DNA from 3 places in the Rhizobium sp. NZLR1 genome. Region 3 is predicted to be linked to each of the others. Evidence: predicted binding sites of a transcription regulator. Region 3 holds the regulator's gene; each other region holds the start of a gene.

Region 1 (3,274 bases), 2.2 Mb from region 3:
CATGGAGCTGGTGACGGCCCTTGGGCCTGATGCCGTGCTGCTGGCGAAGGTCGACGAACCGCAGGATGTCATGGCGGCCAGCGACCTTCTCTTCGAAGCGGATGCGCCGGAAGATCTGCGCATCTGGGCGATGATCGAGACGCCGCGCGGCATCCTGAATGCCGCGGCGATCGCGGAAGCCGGGCGCACGCCGGGCTCGCGGCTCGATTGCCTCGTCGTCGGGCTCAACGACCTGCGCAAGGAAACGGGCGTGCTGGCGCAGCCGGGGCGGACCTATCTCGTGCCATGGCTGATGCAGGTCGTCCTGGCGGTCAGCGCTTACGGGCTCGATGCAATCGACAGCGTCTTCAACGATTTCAGGGACGAACAGGGTTTCGATGCCGAATGCCTGCAGGGCCGGGCCATGGGTTTTGCCGGCAAGATGCTGATCCACCCCACCCAGATCGAGCCTGCCAACCGCCATTTCGGCCCGGATCCGGCGGCCATTGCGGAAGCAGAGGCGATCATATCAGCCTTTGCCGACCCCGCTTCCGATGGTTTGAACGTCATCAATTCAGGTGGGCGGATGATCGAGCGGCTGCATCTTGTCCAAGCCGAAGCTCTGGTTCATAAAGCTCGCCTGATTTCTGCAAGAAAGCCCGCCTGATGAAACTCTACCGCTTCCTGACCGGTCCCGACGATGCTTCCTTCTGCCACAAGGTCACCGCCGCCCTCAACAAGGGCTGGTCACTGGAGGGCTCGCCGACATATGCCTTCAATGCCGCGACCGGCGCGATGCAGTGCGGCCAGGCCGTCGTCAAGACTGTCGAAGGCAAGGATTACCATCCCGAGGTGAAGCTCTCCGAGCAATAGCTCGTTCTGCCGGACACCCGGCTTCAGCGATCGGCGGCTTCCTCGGCGCTTTCCTCGATCCGCTCCATATCATCGTCGCTCAGCCCGAAATGGTGGCCGATTTCGTGGATCAGGACGTGGGTGATGATGTCGCCGAGCGTCTCGTCATTCTCAGCCCAGTAATCGAGAATAGGCCGCCGATAGAGGCGGATGCGGTTGGGCATCTCGCCGGTTTCCACTGTGAAACGTTCGGAAATGCCCCTGCCCTCGAAAAGACCAAGCAGATCGAAAGGGGTTTCCAGCGCCATGTCCTCGAACACGTCGTCATCGGGGAAATCTTCGATCTCGATCGTCAGGTTGGTGGTCAGCTGGCGGAATTCTTCCGGCAGATGGCTGTAGGCCTCCATGGCCAGCGACTCGAAGGCGCTTATCGTCGGCGCATGGCGGTCCCGCCAATCATCGCTCTGGTCTATGCGGGCCATGAATAATCCTTCCTTTGCGGGCCATATAGAACCTTTATCGCCGATTTTCGAGTGCGGAATCAAAGGCAGGAATAAATTCATATAAAATGGCCGTTGACTCTTCATTAGCTCTCTGGAATCTATAAGAACATAACAGGAACAAGACGGATTGGAGAAACGCCATGGCGCAGCACGCCCTGGCGCGCGAGCGGCTTTTTGCGCTCCGCGAAACCATCGCCAGACTAGAGGGGAAGCCGGCGCCGGCGCTTGCGGCGGCCGAGCGGGAAACCCTGGCGGAAGGCGGCAAGGCGCCCCGGAGATGCATTCTGCCGCCGCTGGCGTTTGGGGTGGAATGTCTTGATGAGGCGCTGGAAGGCGGTCTGCCGCTCGATGCAATCACCGAATTCCGCTCGATTTTGTCTCGCGATGCAGGTGCTGCCAGCGGGCTGGCAATGGCTGTCGCAGCGCGGCTGCAGAAGCAGGAAGCGGATGCCGGCAGGCTTTCGCCGTTCCTCTGGATCGGCGATGCTGTCGGCACGCTGGAGGCCGGCCGTCCCTATGCCCCCGGGCTTCTGGATTTCGGGCTGAGCCCGGAGCGGTTTCTCCATGCGGCGCCGCGCAAGCTGGACGAGGCGCTCTGGCTGGTGGAGACGGCGGTGGAAAGCGCTGCTTTTTCGGCCGTCATCTTCGAAGTGCGCGGCAATCCCGCCCATTTCGGTCTGACCGAAAGCCGCAGGCTCAGCCTTCGGGCGCGTGCTGCCCGCCGTCCGCTCTTTATTGTCCGTCAAGCCGGGGCGGAGGAGGCGAGCAGCGCGGCCTTCCGTCTGCATGTCGAGCCGGCCCCGTCCGGTCTGCGGCCATTGCCGGATGGATCGAAGCTTTCCGGCAGCATCGGCAATCCGATTTTCCGTCTGACGCTGGAGAAGAGCCGTAACCCGGCCCCGCTCTCCTTTTTTCTGGAGTGGAACCCCCATGAACGCGAATTTCTCCCTGTCGCCGAACCAAACCTCGTTCGTCCTCCAAGCGAACAGTCAACGGATTCTAGCGCTCAGCTTCCCGCATCTGCCAACGGACCGAATCGCCCGCAGGCGGTGGGGGCTCTCCTGGCGTTCGAAAGGGCGTCCTGAGACGCCGCCTATCGTCTGTTCCGGCAAGCTCAACAATGCGATGCGACTGACGGCTCTGGACGAGTTGGCCGAGAGGCTGGGCCTGAAGAAGGAGCAGGGCGTTGCCGAAGCGCGCGCCATGTACCCATTGCTCGAGGTCGCGGAAGAGGATCCGGAGGCCGACCGCCGGTTGCTGGAGGCCATTGCCGACTGGTGCGACCGCTATACGCCGCTGGTGGCGTTCGACGGCAAGGACGGCCTGTTTCTGGATATTAGCGGCTGCGCCCATCTCTTCGGCGGGGAAAAGACGCTTCTCAAGGATGTGCTGTCGCGGCTTTTTCATATGGGGTTCGATGCGCGCGGGGCGATCTCGTCGTCGCCAGGCCTTTCCTGGGCCGCGTCGCGCTTCGGGCAAGGCGGCGTGATCGAGGACGAGGAAACGGAGCATGTGCTGCTGCCCTTGCCGGTCGCGGCCTTGCGGCTGGAAGGACGAACCGTCGATGCCCTGAAGAAGCTCGGTCTGAAATATGTCGGCGACGTCATCGATGCACCGCGGGCGCCGCTGACCCGCCGGTTCGGCCCGGGGCTGCTTCTGCGTCTCGATCAGGCGCTCGGACGTGAAGAGGAGCCGGTCTCGCCCCGGCGTCCGGTTGCCAGTCTCTCGGCCGAAAGCCGCCTGATCGAGCCGATCGGGACGGAAGAACAGATCCTTGCCGTCACCAGGCAGGTCGCCATGTCGCTGCAGCCGTCGCTGGAGGCGCGAGGCGCCGGCGGGCGGGTGTTCGAACTGGTGCTGTTCCGGGTCGACGGCAGGGTCTTTCGTATCTCCGTCGGCGCTTCGCAGCCGCTTCGCGAACCAAAGTTCATTGCCGGGCT
Region 2 (3,274 bases), 970 kb from region 3:
TCGCTGAAACTCGGCTGGATGATCAGCATTGCCCCGAAGAAGCCGACGCCGCAGGCGGTATAGCGCCGCCAGCCGATCGTTTCCTTCAGGAAAATGCCGCCGAGAATGGTCAGCACGATCGGCTCGACGAAGAAGATCGCAATCGCGTCGGCGACGGCCATATATTTCAGCGTGGTGACGAAGGAGATCATCGAGACCGTTATGATCGCGCCGCGGATGGCATGGAAAAGGCTCTGGCGCCAGGAGAAGTCGGTGAAGCTGCGCCGCCATATGACGATCGGTAGCATGCAGAGCGCCTGTAGGGCAAAGCGGGCGGCGGTGATCTCGGCGGACGGGATCGTGACGACGGCAAGCTTGGCGAAGATGTCGATGAGCGGCGAGACCATTACCGAAAGAAACATCAGCGCAAGCCCTGTGGTCACGTCGGGGTTGGACGATATGGGGCGGGCAGTGGTGTTGCTCATGATGAAATCCTTGTTGCTCAGGATCTGGCCGCTCGGGGTCTGGCGACGGCCTCGTCGCACCAGTCCGCGAAGGCTGCGGTTGCCGCTTCTGCGCCGATCTCGTTCAGCGTCTCATGCCGCATGCCCTGATATATCTCAGTGCTGATACGAGAGAAGCCCCGGGCTTTCAAATGGTTTGACAGCCAGACGATGGCTTTTCCACGCGCCGTCGCCGGGTCTTCACCGCCGCCGACCAGATGGATTGGCATGTGGCGCGGCAGCCGATCCAGATGGCGCTTCTGCGGGGCGCGAAAAGTCAGGTCGAAAAGATCAAGCCAGAGAGAGACCGAGGCGTCGAAGCCGCAGAGCGGATCGGTGATATATTTGTCGACTTCGTCGGGAAGGCGCGAGAGCCAGTCGAACTCGGTGCGGCATCCCGGAATCGACTTTCCCCAGGCGCCGAAGGTGAGTTTCGGCAGGAGGCCGCTCGGCACGTCGGAGCCCTTCAGCATGCGCTCGGCAAGCAGGATCGCCTGGGCGGCGCGGCCGGCGAGACCGACGGCGAAATTCGAATTCCAGACGGCGACGGCGTCGAAATCGACAGGCGCCGTGACGGCGGCATTGAGGGCGATCAGGCCGCCCATCGAATGGCCGAAGAGGATCACCGGCAGGCCAGGATGGCGCAAGGCAGCGTGAGCGCGCATGGCGATGACGTCGCCGATCACTCTGTCGACGCCGTCCCGCCGGGCGAAGCGGCCGATCGGCGCGTCGGGGGCCGTCGTCTCGCCGTGGCCGCGGTGGTCATGGGCATAGACGTGATAGCCGCGCGCCGTCATAGCCTCTGCGAAAGCGCGATAGCGTTTCGAATGTTCGGCGAGGCCGTGCGATATCAACAGGATGCCGCGCGCCGGGCCGGCGGCCTCGATATGGTGATAGGCAAGCGACGCCCCCGGCACGGTGAGCTTTTGCGTTTCAGAAAACATCTGGATCCTCCTTGCAGGAACAGACCAGATCGCACTGCATAATTCCTTAAATCGGAATCGATTTAAGGAATTATGCAGCAGCAATGTGCTGCAGCGTCCTTTGCGCGTCTGAAAAGACGCGCGGCGCTGAAGGCAAATGCAACACCGAGCCTTGAGTTATCCGATAACAAAATGCGGGAACGCTACGATTCAGGGTTGCGGGCTTTCGATCTTCGTGCTTATTTGTTCCTGTATTGTTCTTTTTTGGGGGTTGAAATGAGCAGCATGCAGTTACGTACCTTGACGTTCGCCGTTTCGATGGTTGTTGCCGGCGCCGCCGTGGCGCAGGAGGCCGGCGGGCGCACCCGTTTTATTCTTTCAGCAAGCTGGCAGCCGGCTTTCTGCCAAACGAACCAGAAGAAGGCCGAATGTGCGAGCCAGACCGGCGAGCGCCCCGATGCGACGAATTTTTCCTTGCACGGGCTCTGGCCGATGCGACAGAATTATTGCGACGTCAACGCCGAGCAGAAGGCCGCCGATAAGGACGGCAGCTGGAACACGTTGCCGGCGGTCACGCTTTCGGCGGAGACGCAGGCGGCGCTCGCAAAGGCCATGCCCGGGACGCAATCCGGTCTGGAACGGCATGAGTGGACAAAACACGGCACCTGCACGAAAATGAGCGCCGAAGATTATTTCGGCGTCGGCGTGCATCTCCTCGGCGCGCTCAATACCTCGGCCGTGCGCGATCTTTTCGCCGCCAATATCGGCAAGCAGGTCAAGGCCGAGGCGATCAAGGCAGCTTTCGACAAGAGCTTCGGGCCGGGCGCCGGCGAGCGCGTCAAGATGAGCTGCCGGCGGGCCGGCAATGTCAAGATGATCAGCGGGTTGACCATCGGGCTTTCGGAGGCCGCCGGGGCGGCGTCGGCGAAAAGCGCCGGGCTTGCCGATCTGATCCAGGGGGCGGGGAAAACCTCCTTCGGCTGCGACGAGGGCGTCGTCGATGCTGCGGGCTTTTGACCGGAAATCCTGAGTAACCGGGTTTCGGCGTTGCCCGCAGGCGCTGTTTCGCCTACATAGCGGCACGATCGAAGTTTTCCGCCCGGAGCAGCGCAGCATGGCACGTCAGTTCATCTATCATATGTCCGGCCTCAACAAGGCCTATGGCAACAAGAAGATCCTGGAGAATATCCACCTCTCCTTCTACCCCGATGCCAAGATCGGTATCCTCGGACCGAACGGCGCCGGCAAATCCACGGTGCTGCGCATCATCGCCGGTCAAGACACGGAATTTACCGGCGAAGCCTGGCTCGCCGAAGGAGCGACAGTCGGCTACCTCGAGCAGGAGCCGCACCTCGATGCCAACAAGACGGTGTTCGAGAACGTCATGGAAGGCGTTGCTTCGAAGACGGCGGTGCTCGAGCGCTACAATGAACTGATGATGAACTATTCCGACGAGACGGCGGAAGAGGGATCGAAGCTTCAGGACATTATCGACAGCCAGAACCTTTGGGATCTGGAAAGTCAGGTCGAGATGGCCATGGAAGCCCTGCGCTGCCCGCCGCGCGACGCCGATGTCACCAGCCTTTCCGGTGGTGAGCGCCGCCGTATAGCTCTCTGCCGGCTGCTGCTTTCGCAGCCGGATCTGCTGCTGCTCGACGAACCGACCAACCACCTCGACGCCGAGACGATTGCCTGGCTCGAAAAACATCTGCGCGACTATCCGGGCGCCGTGATGATGATCACCCATGATCGCTACTTCCTCGACAACGTCACCGGATGGATCCTCGAACTCGACCGCGGCCGTGGCATTCCCTACGAAGGTAACTATTCGGCCTACCTGCTCGCCAAGGCCAAGCGCATGCAGCAGGA
Region 3 (3,274 bases):
AAAGCCGGGATCTGCAGGACATCGACCACTTTTGCCACCGCGGCGCATTGCTCGGCGGTGTGGACGTCGGTCAGGACGGGAAAACCGAACTCCTTCTTCAGGTCGGCGAAGATCTGCATGCCCTTTTCAAGCCCGATGCCGCGTTCGGCAGAGAGCGAGGTGCGGTTTGCCTTGTCGAAGGAGCTCTTGTAGACGAGACCGATGCCGAGTTTGGCGCAAAGCTCCTTCAGTGTGCCGGCAACCATGAAGGCGTGGTCGCGGCTCTCCATCTGGCAAGGGCCGGCAATCAGCGACAGGCGGCCGGTATTGGAAAATGTGACCTGGCCTGCGCCCTCGCCGATCCTGACTTCGGAATTCGTATCAGTGCTCATCGTGTTTCCTCGAAGGCGAAGAGCGTGCCCTGCCCGGGCGCGGGCTTCACCAGAATGCGATTGTTCTTGCGCGTGTAGGTCACTCCGTTAGCAGCCAAATGCGCTTCTGTCACGGCAAGATCGGTGACGGCAAAGAGGATAGCCCGGCCGCGCAGGCCGCGGTCGGCGGATGCGACGGCGATCTCGAAATAGGCCTCCAGCCCTTCCGGCGTCATCAGGCTGATTTTCGCATTCGGCGCCGCGATATTAACGCCGAAACCGGTTTTCTCGACGGCCGATTGCGCCGTTGCAAGGCTGACGAAGGCGGCGAATGCAGAGGGGTCCGGCGCGCAAAGCGCGATCTCGGCAATGCCGGTGACGCCATTGGCATGCGTCTCTAGCGCACCGCGATCGGCCGGCAGAGGATTGATGCGCTCAACACAGAAGAGGAAGAAATCCGGCGCGCGCAACTCAGCGGCAAAGGCCAGCTTGAAGCCGGCCATGGTCTCGGAACCGTCCGGCATTTTCATCGGCCGGCTGAACTGCAGCATGTCGCCGGCGCTCGATCCGCTGCCGACGAAGCTCCGATGAGCGCGGCCGGCATCCCCGGTGCCGAACGCCACCGCCGAAAGCCCCTCCTCGCCACAGCGGAAGCGGAAGGCCCGATTGCGGGCGGTGAAGACATTGCCTTGCCGCGCCGATGCCTCGCTCTCCTCGCGGCTGGCGATACCGAGCGGCTCCAGATAGGTCTTGTCGGCAAAGAAGACGCAGGCATTCTCCGTTCCGAAGGGATGGCGGGCATCGGCGGCAACGGTGAAGCCAAGCTTGCCGAGCCTTTCGCGCGCCAGGTCGATATTGACAACGGGCAGCACGACATGATCCAGCGGGTGCGGTTTGGCCGAGTGCTCGTTCATGATATCCCTCCCTGAAACGCCAAGAGGGTGCGACAGCGCCACCTTCAATGCAAGACATGTGCGCCAATCCGGCGAATGAAAATAAAAAACTCAACGAGTTGGCGGCAAGTTTTACGGAAATTTAGCTACTTGCGGAACACATATGGAACATATAGTGTTCTGTTCTGGATTTGTTTCAATCAAGGGGTCACACGTCGATGCTCACGCGCAAACAACAGGAGCTCCTGCTTTTCATTCATGAGCGCATGAAGGAATCCGGCATTCCGCCCTCTTTCGACGAAATGAAGGATGCCCTGGATCTGGCCTCGAAATCCGGCATTCATCGTTTGATCACAGCGCTTGAAGAGCGTGGCTTCATTCGCCGCCTACCGAACCGCGCCCGGGCGCTCGAGGTCATCAAGCTTCCGGAGGCCTACAGCCCGAGCATCCAGCCCCGGCGCGGCTTTTCGCCAAGCGTCATCGAGGGCAGCCTCGGCAAGCCGCAGCCGGTCGCCGCCCCCGCTCCTGCAAAACCGGTCGCCGATAACGGCAACTCCGTCTCCGTGCCGGTCATGGGCCGGATCGCTGCCGGCGTTCCGATCTCGGCGATCCAGAATAACACCCACGACATCGTCGTTCCCGCAGACATGCTCGGCTCCGGCGAACATTATGCGCTGGAGGTCAAGGGCGATTCGATGATCGACGCCGGCATCTTCGACGGCGACACGGTAATCATCCGCAACGGCAGCACCGCAAGTCCCGGCGACATTGTCGTTGCCCTGGTCGATGACGAAGAAGCGACGCTCAAACGTTTCCGCCGCAAGGGCGCCTCGATCGCGCTGGAGGCTGCCAATCCGGCTTATGAGACCCGGATTTTCGGGCCGGACCGCGTCAAGGTGCAGGGCAAGCTCGTCGGCCTCATTCGCCGCTATCACTGACATTGGAGAGGCCGGATTCGGCAAAACTGTTGCTGCGCCAGTCATAGGCGCGATGGCGCTTCCATGGGCGCGACAGGGTTTCGAATGCGGTCACGACCTCCAGGCCGGCATCGGCGAAGCGCAGCTCGACGGAGCCAGTCCTGCGCAGCGTCTCACCGGTAAAGAGCGTCGCTCCTGATCGGCAGCTGTTGAACCGCAGGCGGACCGACGTCACGACGATATCCGCCGCGTCGCAAGCCGGACCGAGATAGGCAGCGTTGTCGATGACGGCAACCACATGACCATTGCCGAGCCTTGATGTGCACCAGGCCTTTTTGACGCAGGAAAAGCGGTTTGCTTCACCACCGGCGACAGCCGCCCGCATCGCCGCCCTCGCTTCATTCTGCTGATCGCGGGAAAGCCTGACGCGGCGGTCGTCTCCCTCCGGCGGGACAGCGGGACCATCCAGCATTTTCGGCGGGAAATGCGTCGGCAGGACAAGTGCTCTCTGCCACTGATCGAAGATGAAATCCGGCGGGTTTTCGCGGTTGGAAGCGATTGCCGCAGCCGCGACCACTGCGACGAGACTGCCATCCTCCGAAATCACCAGATCCGGCGCCCGGGGAAGCGGCAGAAGCAGCACGCCGAGCGTAGAGACGGCGATAATCGATGTGCCGATATGGCGCAGCCGGGTGCGCAGCAGCGTCAGCAGCAGAAAGCCGGCCACGGCGACAGCGAAATACCAAGCCGGCAAGCGGCCGATGCCGATATCACCGCCCCAACCGGACACCGTTTTGGCGACCGCAATCACCAGGTCGAGGCCGAGGCCGACCACCTTCCAGAGCGGAACGTCCAGACCGAACGGCATGAGCAACATCGCCAGCAGCCCGGCCGGCATGACGATGAAGGAGATGATCGGCATCGTCGCGAGATTTGCCGGCAGCCCGTAAGCGGTCAGGCGATGAAAATGTTCGATCGAAAACAGCGCCGTGGAAAAACCGCCGATCAGCGAGGTCAGGAAGACGCCGCCGAAGAAGCCGGCGACGGCAACGACCGGTCGGAAGACCGGCAGTTTCAGCAAGGCGTTTTCGCGGACGCGCCGGTCCTTCCACAG

What was found. Region 3 encodes LexA, which represses DNA repair genes until DNA is damaged. Its sites were predicted from a motif close to TGTTCNNNNTGTGTTCNG; they were not measured.
Region 1: a site for LexA is predicted at 1,437-1,454, ahead of J3O30_RS22160 (metallopeptidase family protein). Genes of this name have one in related genera too.
Region 2: a site for LexA is predicted at 1,650-1,667, ahead of J3O30_RS15435 (ribonuclease). Genes of this name have one in related genera too.

What each region holds. Positions count from the first base shown of each region.
Region 1 covers NZ_CP071632.1:4,524,557-4,527,830, reverse strand. Annotated here, with positions in the region: gene J3O30_RS22170 (CoA ester lyase) at 1-646, shown strand, start outside; gene J3O30_RS22165 (DUF1737 domain-containing protein) at 646-852, shown strand; gene J3O30_RS22160 (metallopeptidase family protein) at 876-1,313, opposite strand; gene J3O30_RS33280 (hypothetical protein) at 1,475-2,419, shown strand; gene J3O30_RS22155 (DNA polymerase Y family protein) at 2,460-3,274, shown strand, end outside.
Region 2 covers NZ_CP071632.1:3,102,478-3,105,751, reverse strand. Annotated here, with positions in the region: gene J3O30_RS15445 (DMT family transporter) at 1-464, opposite strand, end outside; gene J3O30_RS15440 (alpha/beta hydrolase) at 482-1,426, opposite strand; gene J3O30_RS15435 (ribonuclease) at 1,682-2,422, shown strand; gene ettA (energy-dependent translational throttle protein EttA) at 2,520-3,274, shown strand, end outside.
Region 3 covers NZ_CP071632.1:2,127,602-2,130,875, reverse strand. Annotated here, with positions in the region: gene kdsA (3-deoxy-8-phosphooctulonate synthase) at 1-371, opposite strand, end outside; gene J3O30_RS10645 (VOC family protein) at 368-1,264, opposite strand; gene lexA (transcriptional repressor LexA) at 1,462-2,181, shown strand; gene J3O30_RS10635 (ComEC/Rec2 family competence protein) at 2,162-3,274, opposite strand, start outside.